2 regions of the Arthrobacter sp. Y3221048 genome follow, and region 2 is predicted to be linked to the other one. Evidence: riboswitches for the same ligand, from Rfam matches in the RefSeq annotation. Region 2 holds a riboswitch; the other holds the start of a gene.
The links. A riboswitch is a leader RNA that binds a small molecule or an ion and turns the genes downstream of it on or off. The one in region 2 is predicted to bind glycine.
Positions count from the first base shown of each region.

Region 1: another riboswitch for glycine. It lies ahead of gcvP (aminomethyl-transferring glycine dehydrogenase); the one in region 2 lies ahead of AC5RVS_RS03975 (glycine dehydrogenase (aminomethyl-transferring)).

Region 1 covers NZ_JBNHHX010000002.1:180,387-185,980, reverse strand. Annotated here, with positions in the region: gene gcvP (aminomethyl-transferring glycine dehydrogenase) at 1-1,798, opposite strand, end outside; glycine riboswitch at 1,970-2,069, opposite strand; gene AC5RVS_RS05480 (mycothiol transferase) at 2,171-2,683, opposite strand; gene AC5RVS_RS05475 (MFS transporter) at 2,783-4,282, opposite strand; gene AC5RVS_RS05470 (GntR family transcriptional regulator) at 4,340-5,026, opposite strand; gene AC5RVS_RS05465 (hypothetical protein) at 5,173-5,409, shown strand; gene AC5RVS_RS05460 (glycogen debranching N-terminal domain-containing protein) at 5,479-5,594, shown strand, end outside.
Region 2 covers NZ_JBNHHX010000001.1:841,226-846,819, reverse strand. Annotated here, with positions in the region: gene AC5RVS_RS03985 (hypothetical protein) at 1-2,177, opposite strand, end outside; gene AC5RVS_RS03980 (peptidoglycan-binding protein) at 2,185-2,976, opposite strand; glycine riboswitch at 3,277-3,378, shown strand; partial or broken gene AC5RVS_RS03975 (glycine dehydrogenase (aminomethyl-transferring)) at 3,526-3,848, shown strand; gene gcvH (glycine cleavage system protein GcvH) at 3,895-4,281, shown strand; gene glyA (serine hydroxymethyltransferase) at 4,278-5,594, shown strand, end outside.

The sequences.
Region 1 (5,594 bases), on a different contig from region 2:
TCAGGCAGACGTCGCGCTTGTCGTCGCCGTTGGCCAGGTGGTAGCGGCGGATGGCGAGCAGCCCGGCGTATTCGCCCTGCGAACCGGCGTTGGGCTGGATGGAGACGCCGGCATAGCCGGTGATGGCCGCGAGGCGTTCCTCCAGATCGGTAATCAGTTCGCGCCAGCCGGCGGTCTGGCTGGCCGGGGCGAACGGGTGGATGGAGGCGAATCCCGGCCAGGTCATCGCTTCCATTTCCGCGGTCGCGTTCAGCTTCATGGTGCACGAACCCAGCGGGATCATGGTCCGGTCCAGCGCCAGGTCGCGGTCTGACAGCCGGCGCAGGTAGCGCAGCATCTGGGTCTCGGAGCGGTGGCTGTGGAACACCGGATGGTCCAGGTAGGACGAGCTGCGCAGCAGGTCCTCCGGCAGTTCGAAGCCGGCGTTCCCGGCCGTTTCCGCCGTCTTGCCGGCGGCGTCCTCCACACCGAAGGCCTCCGCGACCAGGGCGAGGTGCTCCGCCGTCGTGGTTTCGTCGGCGGAAATCCCCACGTGGTCCGCGTCAATGCGGCGCAGGTTCACGCCCTTGGCCTCGGCGGCGGCGGCGATCTCCGCGGCCTTGCCGGGAGCCTTCACCGTGAGGGTGTCGAAGAACTGGTCGGCCACCAGCGAGTAGCCGGCGCCGGTGAGCACGCCGGCCAGGGTGCGGGCGGCCTCGTTGGCGTGCTGCGCAATTGCCTTCAGCCCCTCGGGGCCGTGGTAGACGGCGTACATGCTGGCAACGACGGCCAGCAGGGCCTGCGCGGTGCAGATGTTGGAGGTGGCCTTCTCGCGGCGGATGTGCTGCTCGCGGGTCTGCAGGGCCAGGCGGTAGGCGGGCCGGCCGGCGTCGTCCTTGGACACGCCCACCAGGCGGCCGGGCAGCGAGCGCTCCAGCCCCTTGCGCACGGCCATGTAGGCGGCGTGCGGTCCGCCGAAGAAGAGCGGCACGCCAAAACGCTGGGTGTTGCCGACCGCGATGTCCGCGCCCTGCTCGCCCGGCGGGGTGATCAGGGTCAGGGCCAGCAGGTCGGCGGCCACGGTGACCAGGGCGCCGCGCTCCTTGGCCTGCGCGATCACCGGAGCGTGGTCGAACACGCGGCCGGAGGCTCCCGGCTGCTGCAGCACGATGCCCGAGATGTCGCCGTCGGGCAGGCCGGCGGAGAGGTCGGCAACCACTACGTCGAAGTCCAGCGCCTTGGCCCGGCCCTTGACGACGGCGATGGTCTGCGGCAGCAGGTCCGCGTCCAGCACGGTCTTGCCGGCGGACTTGGACTTGTTGGACCGGCGCATCAGCAGCACGGCTTCGGCCACTGCGGTGGCTTCGTCCAGCAGCGAGGCGTTGGCGATCGGGAGCGCCGTGAGGTCCTGGACCATGGTCTGGAAGTTCAGCAGCGCCTCCAACCGGCCCTGCGAGATTTCCGGCTGGTACGGGGTGTAGGCGGTGTACCAGGCCGGGTCCTCCACCACATTGCGGCGGATCACCGGCGGAGTGATGGTGTCGTAGTAGCCTTGGCCGATCATTTGCACGGCCGTCACGTTCTTCGCGGCGAGGGCGCGCAGGTCCGCCAGGACCTGGGACTCGCTGCGGGCGGCGGGCAGGGCCAGCGGTTCCTGCTGGCGGATGTCGGCGGGTACGGCCGCGTCCACCAGGTCGTCGATACTGCCGTAGCCCAACTGCTTGAGCATGGTTTCCGCGTCGTTACGGCGCGGACCGATGTGGCGGTCGGTGAAGGTGGCGCTGCCGGGCCGGGTAGCGAGGTTGGACTTAGCCGTCATTTGAGGAACTCCAGTAATCCCCGGCAGGGCGGACCATGCCGGTAGTGAAGGGTTCCTCCCCGCTCTGTGACTGAACCTGAGAGATTCCGCAGTCGTCGGCCCGTGGGGCCGCCTCCTGCTTGCACCGTCGGTGAGCCGGTCCTGAACGGTCCGGCTGCTTTCCAGAGTTGCCTCTCCGCGGCGGTACAGGGGCCTGAGAGATTCCTGGGGAGGTATTGCTCCTACGGCGCCTGCTGACTGGTACCCAGCAGGACTCTCCCGCCGCATGTCGAAGGCTGTATGCAGTTGTTTCTGACTCCTTGAATGGTAGTCCAGCGGCTGGCGGGCAACAAGGCGGCGACGGCCAAGGGCCCGGTTTAGCGGCCGCGGCCGCTAGGTTTTCCCGCGCGAAAGCATGCCCTTCACGTACGCGGCCTGCCCGACGTGCTCCAGGCAGTCGTCCAGGACGCTGACCAGCCGGACCCCCAGGCTGACGTGCGGGTCCCACCGGGTGTCCACGATCCGGTCCAGGTCATCCTCGGTCAATCCGGCCAGGTACTTCAGGGTGCCCGCATGGACGTCGTCGTAATAGCCGCGCAGCAGGTCGGCCGATTCGACCCGGACGGCCGCTACCTGCTCGGACGTGTGGCCGTAGCCATGGTCTTTCCGGGGCAGCGGCAGGTCGAACTGCTCCGCCCAACCGGTCAGCCAGTACTGGTCCGTGCCGGCGACATCGGCAATGTGGTCGTCCTGGATGCGCGTCAGATGCCAGAGGAGCCAGGCGATCGAGTTGCTGTCGCCGCCTGGCCGGGCGGCCAACTGTCCGGCGTCCAGCCCGTCCAGCACGGTGTGGACGCGTTCCTGGATCCTGCCGTAGGCATCGGCGAGCAGGTCATTGAACTTCATGGCGCCTCCTCGTAGTCGACTGGGCGCCAGCCTACCGCCTGGTGCCGCAGCGAGGAATGCGTGCCACGCGTGAGGCGTGGGGCCGTGCGTCGGCAGCCGCTACCGGTCCCGGGCCGAATCCTCCAGATAGCGGGGCCGCCCCACGATGACCAGGCCCACCGCCAGGATGAGCAACGCAGCTCCCAGCAGGCCGAAGGAAGCACCCCAGCCGCCGCTGACGTCGCGCAGCAGCCCAAACATCAGCGGACCGGCGCAGGCGACGGCGTATCCGATCCCCTGCGCGAACCCGGAGAGCGCCCCCGCACCGGCCGTGGTGCGGGTCCGGAGGTTAACCAGCAGCAGCGCCATGGCGTAGGTGCCCTGGCCGAGCCCGGCCAAGGTGATCCACAGCCACGTGCCAAACGAGGGCGACAGCAGCAGCCCGGCGTATCCGGCCACATAAAAGCCGATAAACAGCAGGCCCAGGCCCAGCGGATTGCGCAGTCGCGCCGCGATCAGCGGCACCAACAGGCTGGTCGGCAGGCCCAAGATGGCGTAGTAGGCCAGCATGGTGCCGGCCGTCGGGGGCAGCATCCCGCTGTCCACCAACAACGGCGGCAACCACGTGAACATGGCAAACGTGTTGGACGAGGTCCCGGCGAACACCAGGGCCAGCCCCCAGGCGACCGGCGAGCGCCAGACGCGTACCGCCGTCGTTTCGGCCGAACCGGCCGCGGCTCCCGCCGCGGTGCCCGAGGCGTCCGCAGCGGGCGGCCCACCGGTCCCCCCGGGGCCGGGTGCCATCCCGGAGCGGGGATAGGCGGGGCCACCTGCCGTCGCGGGACCAATGGCAGGCCCGGGCCCGGCCGCGTGCCGGGCGCTGCCGTCCTCCGGCGGGAGGATGTCCAACCCACCGGGGCGGTAGGGCTGCAGCACCAGGCGCGCGGTCCGACGGCGCCAATGTTCCGTCCATGCGGTCATCAGCCACGGCACGAGCGCGGCCACGCTCACGGCCGCCCACACTCCGATCGAGAACCGCCAGCCGGCAGCCTGCTCAAGCGGCACGGCAAGCAGCGGGCTGAACGCCGTGCTGACCGCCAGCAATGTCACGTAAAGCGCGGTGATCAGGCCGATCCGGTCCGGGAAATAGCGCTTCACCAACGGCGGCAGCAGGATGTTGCCGATCCCGTAGCCCACCATGGTGAGGCCGGACAGGACCAGGAACGACGGCACATCGGAGACCATGGCACGGCCAAGTTGGCCGATCGCGGCCAGGCCCAGTGCCACGAGCAGCAGCGCTTCCAAGCCGATCCGGCGCATCAGCACCGGAACGGCGAACCCGGCGGCGGCGAAGGCTGCCGTGGGCAGCATGCCCAGCACACCGGTGGAGGCCGTGCCGAACGGCACATCCGCGGCAATATCCGCCAGCACCGGCGACACACCGGAGACGGCCAGCCGCAGGCTGAACGCGAGCAGCAGGACGCCGGCGAATACAGTCAGCCGGCCGGCAAACGGGGCGGGGCGCCGCTGGGCGGGGCGTGGCCCGGAGCGGGTCTCGGGACGCGGCGGGGAATCGGGGCTCGGTCGGGTATCGGCAGTCAGTCGTGCGGGCGAGGGCAAGGGTGGTCCATGGGTCGAAAGGCCGGGCGGGCGGCCGGGATCAAAACCGGCCGGGAATCACTTTATCCCGTCGCGGCCCGGCTGCCCGGCAGGCGGGCCAGGAACCTCCTGAGCCAGCCCTTCGGCGAGGATCCAGAATGTTTGCCGCAGCCGCTCCACTGCCGCCTCGGGCTGACCTTGCTGGAGATACTGCACGGTCTCGCACCAGCCGTCGGTCCAGAGAGGATAGGCGACGGCGTGTTGGACGAGGTGCAACCGGCCGAGCGAGCGGTCGAGCACATGCATGTTCACGGCCCTCAGTTCCTGATGATCCGCCGCCCCCAGGATGACGGCCACCAGCCTGCCGATGGCGCGGTAGGAGGCCAGCATGTCCTCCCGGTTGATCGCCGCCCGCAGGTCCTCCGCCAGCGTGGCCATGGTGTCAATCTCGCCGGGCGACAACCGCGGGGCAGCCCGCTCGAACAGCGCGACCAGCACCACGCCCATCACATCCAGGAGCTGGATGGCCTGCTGTGGACCGGGATTGGCAATCCGGTGTTCGTGCCCGGTGGCCTCAACCAGGCCTTCTTCCGTGAGGACGCCGACGGCGTCGCGCACCGGGGCTTCCTCCGCATCGATGCGCCCGGCGAGCCCGGCAACGGTCACCCTGGAGCCTGGCTTCAGGCCGCCGGCCAGGATGTCCTCCCGCAGTTTCCGGACCGCCTCGTCGCGGCCCGCACGCCCGGGCCCGCTGCCCCTCATCATGACCTCCTGCCGGATTATGACTGGCGTCACATACGAGTAATGTACGCGAAAAGGTAGATCGGGGTCACGGGGCTGGCTACTCTGATGGGACCTGCGGCACAGCGTCGTGCGGCAGGTTCTAAACGTGCAGTCAGGACGTGCGCAGCATGAACGCCACCTATACCGCCACCGCAACCGCGAACAGCAAGAACCACCAGGACTGGGGCCGGGCGATGGCCGCCGCCTTGGCCGATCTGGTGCAGCAGAGCGAAAGCGGCCCCGCAGGTCCCCGGGAACTCTATGGCGATGAGCTGCGCCTGGTCATCGAAGAGACGACGGACGGGGTCCTGATCCACCTGTCCTGGACACCCGGCGGTGGGGACGCCTCCGGCACCGTCGGCTGAATTCGTCCGGCCAATGGCCGGCCGGCCGGAGATTGTTCCGGGACTGCCGATGCTGCCAAGATTGAATCCATGGTCTACCGCGAGCCGTATCTGCACGATCTCACGGGGGTCTTTGCGGCACCCGTCCAAGCCTGGAGCGAGCCCCACGGGCAGATCAGGGGTACCGGAGCCCAGGGGGTCTACTG
Region 2 (5,594 bases):
TGTTCGATGATGCCGAGAATGCGCATCTTGTAGTCGTTCAGCCGGGCCTGAATTTCGTCCAGGGGAACGTCGTCGAGCGACCGGCCGTAGGTTGCGATCTCCTCCCACAGGGTTGCCAGTTTCTCCGTGCCTGCGTCGCTGAGCGGGCCGTCGAGGGTGAGGACCAACTGGCTGGCGAGGGCGTAGGTGAGGCACTCGACGCAGTTGTAATTGGCCGCTGCCGAAAGGTTTTGGGGGACGACGACGTCGGTCTGGCCGAGGATCAGGACAACCTGAAAGCCGACGGCGACGGCGGTGCAGCCCCGGCAGGAAGCGAAGGCGTAGGCCTCGTTCGTGGCGTCTACCGGTCCGTCGGCGGCCCAGACAAGGGCGAAGGCGACGTCGTAGACCACGGATCCGTCCTCAACGTTGACGGCGAGGGCCTGGTTTCCGTCCTCCTCGGGGGCCAGCGGCCGGTCGAAGGGGAAGACCCAGGCCGGCGGTGGGTTTGCAGAAGGTTCAGTAACGGTGGTGCCGGGACCGCCGTCGTTCTGTAAATCCTCGGTAGTGTCCGCCGTGGCGGTCTCTTGGTGCCCGGCCTGCATCTCGCGGGGAACGAGGACCATCGCCAGTTGCGGATCCTCCGCCGTGGGCAGGTCGGTACCGGAGGGCCACGCCGCCACCGTTTGCCCTGCGCGGCCTTCGGCCAGCCCTGCTGATGACACCGGGGCGACGGAAGCTGCCGCATCGAACAGGGTTCCGCGTTCGTAGGGCTGCACCGGGCGGTAGGCGCCGTCGTCGGGCCACCAGGCCCAGGCCAAACCGGCGAGAACGGCGACGGCGGCGGCCATGGCGGTCACCCGCCGGAGCGGCCGGCCACGGGTTTTCGCCCAGACCGCCGTGCCGAGCTGGCGGGCTAGGCGGAGCAGGATGTAGGCAATCCCGAGAATGGGAAGCGCGACGGCGGTGATCGCCAGGACACGCACGGCCATGATGGCGAAGTCGCCGTCCGAACCGGCATCGGCCAGCAGCCTTTGTTGGTCCATGATGCTGGCCCAGGCCGTCCCCAGGACCCGGGGAAGCGAGACCACCATCATGAAGAGGCAGAACAGGAGCAGCGGAACCGTGACCAGGACCCAAGCGGTCACGACGGCCCTGGCCCAGGGCTTGAGCAGCTTGGGTTCGGGATCGGACCACCGCCAGGGCAGCAGCGCCAGCAGGGTGGGCTTGATCCGTTGGAACAGGTCGGGAACCCCGGTTGCGTCGGCGAGGATGTGGTAGCCGTCGAAGCGAACCAGGGGCAGCAGCTGGCGCACCATCTGCAGTATCTGGGTCACCACCACCAGCAGCAGCGCGTCGAAGCCGGTGAGCCACCAGGCGCCTATCGTGCCCACCACGACGATGGCGTTAAAGTACAGGCCGCCCAGATCCGTGCGGAGCCGGCCGCCGCGTCCCAGCCGGTAGGAGTCCGTGACGTCGGTGTAAAAGGCGGGCCAGATCAGGTACAGGCCGACGCCCATGGCTCCCGGCGTTGCGCCGCCGCGGCGTGCCCCGGCGGCATGGCCAAACTCGTGGAAGCCGGCCGAAAGAATGGTGGTGGCGAAAACCAAGAGCAGCAACCCGGGGTTGGCGAAGGCTTGGTGCGTTGCCGAGCCGAGGCCCTTGACCATCAGCACCCACCAGCACGCCGCCAAAAAGGCCAAAGTCACGGGCAAGGCGATCAGCGGATGGAACAGGACGGCGAAAGGAGCCGTCAGCTTCCGGGTCAGCGCGGGATCCGTGACCGTGTAGCGGAAGCGCATGCTCAGCAGCGGGCTGGCCTTTTTGACTTCGGGTTGTGAGCCGTCCGCGAGCCGCAGCAGGCCCAGCGGCAGCAGCTGTTTTTCGATCAGGGTCTGCACGTTTTCGGCAGTGATCAGCCTGCCGGACGTCCCGCCGGCATGTTCGGCAATTTGGTCGAGGCTTCGAGAGCCGTCCACGCCCTCCAAAACCGCATAGAGCAGCGGAGTGAGCTGGAGCGTCTGCCCGTCCGCGCGCCGGACCAGCGCGGGCGGCTCCCGGTAGCCGGAACCCTGTGCCGGTCCGAGGAGCTGCACGCCGTCGGCCAGCGTCGGGACGTCAATCGAAGGGGGTGCAGCCGACCGGCCGCCGGACAACACGTCACTCGCGGCCGGCGGCCGGCTCGGACCCATGCTCATTCAGGGACTATTGTTCGAGGTCGGACTGCTGGCCGGCGCTGGCCTCGGCGCTGCCGTCGATCTGCTGGTTGATGATGGCGTCCTGCTGCGCCACCGCGACGGCATTGCTGTCGACTGAGCCGATATTCGCCGCCACCGCGGCGTCAATCGGCGCGGCAACGTTGGCGTTGGCGGCCACAGCACCATTGATCGGGGCGGCAATATCGGCGTCCGCGGCCAGATTGACGTTGACGTTGAGCAGGTTCCCGTCGAGGGTCGACCCAAGGCCTTCCGTGACGGATCCGGTGTCGGGCAGGGTGCCGTCCGGCAGCGTGCCATCGGGAAGGGTGCCGTCGGGAAGGGTGCCGTCGGGAAGCAGCGCAGGAGCAGTTGCCTCCGGCCCGGAGGCGCCCTCCTGGGAAAGGCCGGAATCGCCGACGGCGGCTGTCCCGGCAGCGGGGCCGGCCGTTGCCCCGGCGTCGTCCACGGTGTCATTGCCCTGGTCGATGGTGCTGTCCTGCGTGGACTCGGCGGTCGCGTCCGCAGTGATGCCCTGGTTGATGATGACTCCCTGGTCGGACAGGGCCTGCGCCGTGGAGCCGGTCGAGAGGATGTTGGCCGAGGCGGCGGCATCGATGGGGGCCGCGACATTGGCGTTCGCCGCGACGGCCAGGTCGATGGGCGCGGCCGCATCGATGGCCAGGTCGAGATCGGCATTCAAATCCAAGATGGACGCGACTTCCTTGTCCGGCAGCGCCGTTCCGGACTGGGATTCGAGTTCCTCCGGCGACAGCGGCGTGCGTCCCTCTTCGTTGCTCATCAAAATCTCCGTCTCCGGCGCAAGGCGCCTTCCGTTCCAACCCGTGGTCGAAACCTGTCGATTCTTGTCAACGGCCCGGCGGCACACCGGGCCCTCGGTCATCAGCCTTCCTCTCGAGGACATCAACGCAAAGCATACTGATGAATCCTTTTATTGGGTAGGCGACGGTGCGGTTCCGGGCGCGCGGCGGCCGACGAAACCTTGGATGGGACCGGACTGATGCTCGGCGACCGGATTTTGATCGCACCGGGCACTGTGTGTATCGTGTGAGACGAATCACCCACAACTGAATGTGCCTTTCGAACCGTGGCGGGAGAGTCCTCTCCGCACACCATCCGGGCAGGCGCCGTAGGAGCAAATCCTCCCCAGGAATCTCTCAGGCCCATGTACCGCCGCGGCGAGGCAACTCTGGAAAGCAGCCAGGCAGCAGCCAGGCTCACCGACGGTGCAAGCGGAACACACTCCGCGGAATCTCTCAGGTCAAATACAGAGCGGGGAGGAACCCAATCCCAGCCGAGCCCTCGGGCCGGCCCGATCTTGGAGTTCCTCATGACGGTTCAACCACTTTCATCAACCTTTGCCGACCGGCATATCGGTGCCCGCCGGCATGCGGACATCGAGCCCATGCTCAAGCTGGTCGGCCACGACAGCGTGGACGGCCTGGTGGACGCTGCCGTTCCCCCATCCATCCGCCAGGCGAGCGTCCTCGATATCGACGACGCCCTGAGCGACACCGCCACGCCGCCGGTGAGCCGTCGCAATGTGGTGGAATCCCCGGCCTAATCCAGGACCTCACCGCCCTGCCCGTCGCCAACGCCTCCCTGCTGGACGAGGCCTTGGCGGTCGCCGAGGCCGTGCAGTGGCGCCGGCAGTAATTCTTTTCCGCATCAACAGCACGTTTCCAAGAAAGGCATCACAGTGAGCAAGGTCAACGCCGAACTACGATATTCCGCAGAGCACGAGTGGGTGGCCGCCGACGGTTCCGGCCCGTCCAGGATCGGCGTTTCTGCCGTGGCAACCGAGGCGCTGGGCGACATCGTGTACGTGGATCTTCCCGAGGTCGGTACCGTCGTGACGGCCGGCGAAACCTGCGGTGAAATCGAGTCCACCAAGTCCGTTTCGGACCTCTACTCTCCGGTGACCGGCGAGGTCACCGAAGTCAACGGCGACGCCGTGGCCGACCCTGCCGTGATTAACGATGACCCCTACGGCGCGGGCTGGCTGTTCACCGTCCAGGTGTCGGAGGAAGGCCCGCTGCTCTCCGCCGAGGAGTACGCCACCGCCAACGGTGGTGAAGTAGCATGACCGCGGCCATGACGGCTGTCGCCAGCGCCAGCCTGAACGCGGACCTGGGCGTCCTCGATCCGGAAATCGCCGCCCAGATCGACAACGAGCTGCGCCGCCAGCAGGCCGGGCTGGAAATGATCGCCTCGGAGAACCACACGTCCGTCGCCGTCATGCAGGCCCAGGGCTCGGTGGTGACCAACAAGTACGCCGAGGGTTACCCGGGGCGCCGGTATTACGGCGGCTGCGAGCACGTCGACGTGATCGAGCAGCTGGCCATCGACCGGGTCAAGGAGCTGTTCGGTGCCGGCTTCGCCAACGTCCAGCCGCACTCCGGTGCGCAGGCCAACGCCTCGGTCATGCACGCCCTGATCAAGCCCGGCGACACGATCCTGGGCCTGAACCTGGCCCACGGCGGGCACCTGACCCATGGCATGAAAATCAACTTCTCCGGCAGGCTGTACAACGTGGCCGCTTACGGCGTCTCCGAAGAGGACCACCGGGTCGACATGGCTGAGGTGGAGCGGCTGGCGCAGGAGCACAAGCCGCAGCTGATCATCGCCGGCTGGTCCGCCTACCCGCGCCAGCTCGACTTCGCGGAGTTCCGCCGGATCGCGGACGCCGTCGGGGCGTACCTGATGGTGGACATGGCGCACATCGCCGGCCTGGTGGCGGCGGGCCTGCACGCCAGCCCGGTGCCGCACGCCCACGTGGTCACGTCCACCACGCACAAGACGCTGGCGGGTCCGCGCGGCGGCATCATCCTGACCAACGAGGCCGACATCGCCAAGAAGATCAATTCCGCGGTGTTCCCCGGCCAGCAGGGCGGGCCGCTTGAACATGTCATCGCGGGCAAGGCCGTGGCGTTCAAGGTCGCCGCGTCCGAGGAATTCGCCGACCGCCAGCAGCGCACGCTGGCGGGCGCACGGATCCTTGCCGAGAGGCTGTCTCAGCAGGACGTCGCAAAGAAGGGCATCACGGTGCTGACCGGCGGCACCGACGTGCATCTGGTCCTGGTTGACCTGCGCAATTCCGCGCTGGACGGCCAACAGGGCGAGGACCTGCTGGCCGCCATCGACATCACGGTGAACCGCAACGCGGTGCCGTTCGACCCGCGTCCGCCCATGGTCACCTCCGGCCTGCGCATCGGCACGCCAGCGCTGGCCACCCGAGGCTTCGGCGAAGAGGCGTTCCACCAGGTCGCGGACATCATCGCCGAAGCCCTCATTGCCGGGCCGGCCGCCGACCTGTCCGTCCTGAAGACCCGGGTGGAGGCACTGGCCCAGGCGCATCCGCTCTACCCGGACCTGGCCCCGGTTTCCACACCAACCGAA